Regions from separate parts of the Limibacillus halophilus genome, predicted to be linked through region 1. Evidence: predicted binding sites of a transcription regulator. Region 1 holds the regulator's gene; each other region holds the start of a gene.
The links. Region 1 encodes LexA, which represses DNA repair genes until DNA is damaged. Its sites were predicted from a motif close to ATGTTCTANTTTGGTTC; they were not measured.

Region 1 (2,272 bases):
GTCGTGAAGATACCCAGTTTGCCGACCCTGCCTTTGGTCGTGATCGCCGTGGCTGGGCTTTGGTTGTGTATCTGGCGCAGGCCGTGGCGCTACATCGCACTACCAATCATCCTTTTGAGTCTTGGCGCGCCGCTGTCTCGCACTCCTCCTGACATTATCATTGACGAGTCCGCCGATCTGGTTGCACTGCGCGGCCCGAATGGTCACTACGGCTTCTCCACTCTCAGACGCCAAACTTTCGAGCGGCAAATCTGGATGGAGGCGCTTGGCAGCCAATCCGTTTTCGCCTGGGATGAAAAGGGTGATCGTAACGATTGGCTGAGCTGCGATGGATTGGGGTGTCTCTATCGCAAGGATGGATGGCCGGTCGCAATTTCCTTTGACGGGCGTGGATTGGAGGAGGACTGCCGGCGCGCGGCTCTGGTCATAAGCCTGGAGCCGGTTCGTAGCGCACACTGCGACGATATTCCCAGCGACCGGCTTTTCGACCGCTTTGATTTCTGGAGGAACGGTACGCACGCCTTTTGGTTGGATGCCCAGCGCGCATCAGTCACATATCGAACCGTCGAAAGCCTGCGCGGACTGCGTCCTTGGAGCGGTGGTCCGGATTAGAGTGATTGTGCTGGTTCGTGATACTAACTGCAGTACACCACTCAATAGCGCCTTAACAGCCCCACGAGTTTGCCTTGAACTTGAACGCGGTCGGGCGGGAAGATTCGGGTTTCATAACTCTTGTTGGCTGGTTCCAATGCGATTGACTGGCCGCGCCTTCTGATACGTTTCAAGGTGACCTCGCCATCATCGACCAAGGCTACGACGATCGCGCCGTTCTCTGCTGTTTCACACCTTTCGATGATCACCGTATCGCCGTCGAAGATACCAGCCTCGATCATCGAATCGCCCTCAACCTCCAGCGCATAGTATTCCGCGCGATTGCCCAACATGGTTGCTGGGACATCGACGAAGTTGCTGGTATCGCGCAAAGCTTCAATCGGCGTACCTGCCGCGATTCGGCCGTACAATGGTAGTTGGCGATTGCTGCCGTCACCCGCCAGTGAGGGCAGGCGTTGTACGCGTCCGAACACACCATGAATGACATTTGTATCATGGCCAAGGTCATGTGACTGATCATGGTCTTCCGGCAAACGCAGTACTTCAATTGCGCGGGCCCTATGGGCAAGCCGCCGAATAAAGCCACGTTCCTCCAATCCGCTGATCAAACGGTGAATGCCAGACTTGGATTTGAGACCCAGCGCGTCCTTCATTTCATCGAAGGAGGGGGAAACGCCATTCTCGGATAGATGACCGTGAATGTAGAGTAGTAGTTCCCGTTGTTTCCGCGTCAACATCGCGCATTCCCCGTTCAGGCAAGACAAGAACAAAATAGAAACGTTATAAATGTTCTAGTTTAGTTCCATTGCGCCGGTCAAGCATTTTTATGACTGTTGCGAGTCGTGAGCCAAAGGGTGTGCGCGCTTCATGGCCGGGGCAGGCGAAGGAAGGAGCAGGTCTCACCGGCCTTGGCCGCTCTGGCCTGCGGGCGGCGTATGATCAAGGCATCCGCGTGTTGTAGCGTTGCCAGCATCGAACTGTCCTGCCGTTCGAAAACTTTGAGCTTTGGGCCATTTCCGTCAGGTTCGACAAAAAGAGCGCGCAGGTAATCCTGGCGTCGATCATTCTCTTTCAAATCATGCTCGAGCAATCCCGTTTCCTCGCTTAGGGCAATATCGGGAGCGCCCAAGAGCTTGGCCATAATCGGCAGCAAGAAAAGATATCCGCATACGAGGCTGGAAACCGGGTTGCCGGGCAAGCCCAGTACGGGTAATTCAGGCCATCTGCCAAACATCAGCGGTTTGCCGGGACGCATCGCTATCTTCCAGAAATCAAGCGATAGATCGGACCGCTGCAGGGCCGACTGAACGAGATCATGTTTGCCGACGGAAGCCCCGCCTGTCGTAATCAACAGATCGCAGCCGCGCGCGCGGTCACGTAAATTATCCAGAGCGTCTTCCCGGTCCGCCGCGATACCCAAATTGACCGCGACGCCGCCAGCCTGCTCGATCAAGGCTGCCAGCGCCAAGACGTTGGAGCTGACAATCTGATTTTCCCGAATAGGATCGCCTGGCATCACGACTTCATCGCCCGTTGCCAGAAGTGCGATCCGTGGGCGTCTGCGAAGCGGCAGCCATGGCCTGTTCATGGCGGCGGCAAGACCGATTTCACGGGCACCAAGGCGCGTGCCGGCCCTGAGCTTGACCTCACCCTCCCGAAA
Region 2 (2,272 bases), on a different contig from region 1:
CTATCGAGCGTTTGTTTGTAATAGGGAGAGGTTGAGTTCGCCCAGGGTGCGATGGCTCCCTGTCGCAACGAACGATTTCCTTCGGGCACCACCATGGAGGGATCGAAGTAGAGTGTGGACCCCAAACCGTCACATGCGGGACAAGCGCCGAAGGGATTGTTAAAGGAAAAGAGGCGAGGCTCAATCTCGTCGATCGTGAAGCCGGAAACCGGGCAGGCAAATTTTGCGGAGTAGGTCACCCTTTCGCCTGAATCCGCATCCTCGGTGAAAGCCAAACCGTCGGCCAGAGTAAGAGCGGTCTCAAAGGAATCCGCCAGTCTGCTTTCTAAACCGTCGCGAACCACCAAGCGATCCACGACGACCTCGATATCGTGCTTGCGCTTCTTATCCAGTTCCGGCGCGTTTTCGATATCGTGGATTTCGCCGTCGATCTTCACACGTTGAAATCCGCGCTTGCGGAGATCCAGAAGTTCTTTGCGATACTCCCCTTTCCGGCCTCGCACGATGGGTGCAAGTAGGTACAAACGGGTTCCTTCCTTCAAGGCCATCACACGGTCAACCATCTGGCTGACAGTTTGGCTTTCAATTGGCAAGCCAGTTGCCGGTGAATAAGGAATGCCAACCCGTGCGTAGAGTAAGCGCAGATAGTCATAAATTTCCGTCACGGTACCCACTGTAGAGCGCGGGTTTTTCGACGTTGTTTTCTGCTCGATCGATATCGCGGGAGAAAGGCCCTCGATAGAATCGACGTCCGGCTTTTGCATAAGCTCCAAAAACTGCCGAGCGTAGGCTGATAAGGATTCTACATAGCGTCTTTGGCCCTCGGCGTAGATCGTATCAAAAGCCAGGGACGATTTGCCTGATCCCGACAGACCGGTGATGACCACGAGTTTTTCGCGCGGTAAATCAACATTGACGGATTTAAGATTATGTTCGCGGGCCCCTCGCACGGCGATGACGGGGGCAGACGTTGGCTTTTCGCTCAAGGCACCTGGTTCCGATTGCTATAAGGTATGGGTTCGTTGTTAGAGGCAATATGGCGCAAGCAGCGAGGCATTGCCACTCCTGGATGTTCACTTTATTTTCTCATTGCGCCTTCACGGGTGACAGGGCCCACTTCTCCGGTCTAGAGTGCGCTCTCGGCGAGCCTTTATAGGGCTCGTATTTCTAAGCAATGTGTTTCAAGGGGAGTGCCGTACGTCATGGCCGGAAGCGTCAACAAAGTAATTTTAATCGGGAATCTCGGCCGAGACCCGGAGATCCGTACCACGAACGACGGCACCAAGGTTGCAAACTTCACTCTCGCAACCAACGAGACCTGGCGTGACCGGCAGAGCGGAGAGCGCCGAGAACGCACAGAATGGCATCGCATTGTGGTCTTCAATGACCGATTGGTGGATGTCATTGAGAAGTACCTCAAGAAGGGCGCGAAGGTTTACCTGGAAGGTCAGTTGCAAACACGCAAATGGACCGGCCAGGATGGTAAGGAAAATTATACGACGGAGATCGTGCTCCAACGCTATCGCGGTGAACTGACGATGCTCGACGGACGCGGCGAGGGCGGCGGTGGCGGAAGCTATAGCGGTGATGATTATGGCAGCGGCTCGTCGGGTGGGGGGTCGTCCTCTGCGTCCGGCGGTTCGTCCGGCGGCGACCTTGATGACGAGATTCCATTCTAAAGAATTGCTCGGACCATGTGCTCGCTGCTCTGGCGTAAATTTGCCGAGCTTGAAAAGGAAGAACTCTACGCACTTTTAAAGCTGCGTGCCGATGTATTCATTCTAGAACAGCGTTCCTTTTTTCAGGATATGGATGACCAGGATCAGGCTGGGCTTCATCTGCTGTGGTTGGATCGGGAAGAGCGCATTATCGGTACGCTGCGCTTGTTGCCCGGCGCGCAAGGGCGGTCGGTCACAATCGGCCGGGTCGTTTTAGCCCCGAGCGCACGTGGTCGAGGGTACGGTCGGCGGATGCTGGTCGCGGCCCTTGAAGAGACAGCGCGCCGGTGGGGACGTCCTTCCGTGCACTTGTCCGCGCAGTCGGCGCAGGAAAAATTCTATGCGGGTTTTGGGTTTTCCAGGGTCTCCGATCCCTATGACGATGCCGGAATCGAGCACATCGATATGCGGCTGGATCGCAGTTAGACACGCTTGAAGCGCGCGGGAAAAAACACCTTGCTCCAGATCGCCTTCTGGCGTTGTTGCAGTGCAATGACTCTGCTATATTTTCAGGCGATTTTAAGGAGCGTCTCCAGGGGCCGATTCGGATGCCG
Region 3 (2,272 bases), on a different contig from region 1:
TCACCACCGCCGGGGCCTTCCAGCATGGCAATCGCAACGATCCCGGCATTCTCCCGGATGCGCTGTTCGATCGTTCTCGCTATTTCGGGATTGTCTTGCATGAACTGTTTGGCGTTCTCCCGGCCCTGACCGATGCGTTGGCCGTCGTAAGAGAACCAGGAGCCCGACTTTTCGATGATGTTGGCCTGTACGCCCAAATCGATCAACTCACCTGTCTTTGAGATGCCCTGACCGTACATGATGTCGAACTCCACCACCCGGAAGGGCGGCGCCACTTTGTTCTTCACCACCTTAACCCGGGTTTGGTTGCCGACAATATCACCCTTGTCCTTCACGGCACCAATACGGCGGATATCAAGGCGAACCGAGGCGTAGAATTTCAAGGCATTGCCGCCGGACGTCGTCTCGGGGCTACCAAACATGACACCGATCTTCATACGCAGTTGGTTGATGAAGATCACCAGCGTGTTGGACCGCGCTATAGACGCTGTCAATTTACGCAGCGCCTGGCTCATGAGCCGTGCCTGAAGGCCGGGTTGCTGATCACCCATATCGCCCTCCAGTTCCACCCGGGGCACCAGGGCCGCAACCGAATCGATCACCAACACGTCAACCGCGCCCGAGCGCACAAGCGTATCGGTAATCTCCAATGCCTGTTCGCCGGCATCGGGCTGCGAGATCAGCAGTTCTTCGATATTGACTCCGAGTTTTGCCGCATAGGCCGGGTCCAGCGCATGCTCCGCATCGACAAATGCGCAAGTGCCCCCCTTCTTTTGGGCCTCTGCGATCGCCTGCAATGCGAGGGTTGTTTTACCGGAGCTTTCCGGCCCAAAGATTTCAACGACCCTGCCCCGAGGCAGCCCGCCGATGCCCAATGCTATATCCAGACCCAGCGAACCGGTCGAGATCGCCTCTATCTCAACGGCCTCCTGTTGACCGAGACGCATAATCGATCCCTTACCGAAGGCGCGCTCAATCTGGCTCAGCGCGGCATCCAGGGCTTTGTTTTTATCCACGGTTCCTCCTTCAACGACGCGCAAATTATTCTGCATGACGAACGGCCTCCCTTATCCCACAAGCGCCTCCAAAGGCGCAATGCGAAGAATTGTGCTCGTTTTGTTCTCATTTTTCAACCTAAATATAGGACCATTATGAGAACAAACGTTCAATTTGGCGTTAGTCGATAACATTTCGCCATGTCGACTACGGCCTTTCATACAGTCCCTGCTAGAGTCGATTCGTGCTGCAGATCTGGAGTGAGTCGATGTCATCCGTGCGAGACCGTCTGGCAAAAAAACTGCGTCTCCTTGGTATCTTTGCTAACTGCGATGAAGCCACGCTTCAGGGCATTGCAGAGCGATCTCAATGGCTTTCGGTTCCCGGCGGTCGGTTGCTGATAGAACAAGGCGAGCAAGCTGAAGCCGTTTTCGTGTTGCTTTCCGGCCGCCTTGCCGTGATCACCGGGTTTGGAACCTCCGAGGAACGCTTGGTAACGGAAATCAGCGCCGGCGATAGCGTGGGCGAGTTGGGAGTAATTGCCTCGACCCGTCGTTCAGCAAGTGTCCTCGCGCTGCGGGACAGTGAGTTGCTTCGTATTCCCGGCGATGTGCTGAAACCGCTGATTGCAAGCGATCCGGCCGCCTTTGACGGGCTCTTACAAACGCTTGCCCAGCGCCTGCTCCGCCTGACACGGGGTAAGCCGGTGCAGCGTATGGTCCGCAACCTGGCGCTGCTACCCCTGGATGACGCAAGTCCCTGGCCCGACATCGCCATGCGTCTGCAAAGGAGTGCTCAGACTATCGGTTTGAGGTGCCACATCTTTACCGAGGCTGATGGGTCTCGCGACAGCAATCAGTTCGCCGAAATGGAAGAAAACTTCGATCTTTGCCTTTATCTGGCAACCAAGGCCGACGATACCTGGCGCAGACTCTGCAAACGCCAAGCCGACCGCCTGTTGCTGCTTGCCAGCGGCACGGACAAGGGTCGAAGCGCCCGCCCCCCTGACAACCACTTGATCGGCGATCGCAGACCCGTGGATATGGCTATTTGCGAGGCGGCCGATTTAGAGCTTCCGACACCATCCCGTAATTGGCCGGTCGCCCTGGCCGCTACACGATGGGTTCATCGCCTTAGAGAGAACAATGACCAGGACTACAGCCGTCTGGTTCGGTTGATGAAGAATCAAGGCCAGTGCCTCGTCCTCTCCGGAGGCGGCGCACGCGGGTTTGCCCATGTCGGCGTGCAGCGCGCGTTGCAGGAAGCAGGTCGCTCG

Region 2: uvrA (excinuclease ABC subunit UvrA) is a predicted target of LexA. The motif match lies at 1,070-1,086, and genes of this name have one in related genera.
Region 3: recA (recombinase RecA) is a predicted target of LexA. The motif match lies at 1,106-1,122, and genes of this name have one in related genera.

What each region holds. Positions count from the first base shown of each region.
Region 1 is NZ_JACHXA010000005.1:232,372-234,643, forward strand. It holds gene FHR98_RS10860 (ComEC/Rec2 family competence protein) at 1-612, shown strand, start outside; gene lexA (transcriptional repressor LexA) at 654-1,349, opposite strand; gene FHR98_RS10870 (molybdopterin molybdotransferase MoeA) at 1,478-2,272, opposite strand, start outside.
Region 2 is NZ_JACHXA010000004.1:242,103-244,374, forward strand. It holds gene uvrA (excinuclease ABC subunit UvrA) at 1-986, opposite strand, end outside; gene ssb (single-stranded DNA-binding protein) at 1,203-1,679, shown strand; gene FHR98_RS09230 (GNAT family N-acetyltransferase) at 1,695-2,144, shown strand.
Region 3 is NZ_JACHXA010000002.1:323,652-325,923, forward strand. It holds gene recA (recombinase RecA) at 1-1,052, opposite strand, end outside; gene FHR98_RS04650 (patatin-like phospholipase family protein) at 1,265-2,272, shown strand, end outside.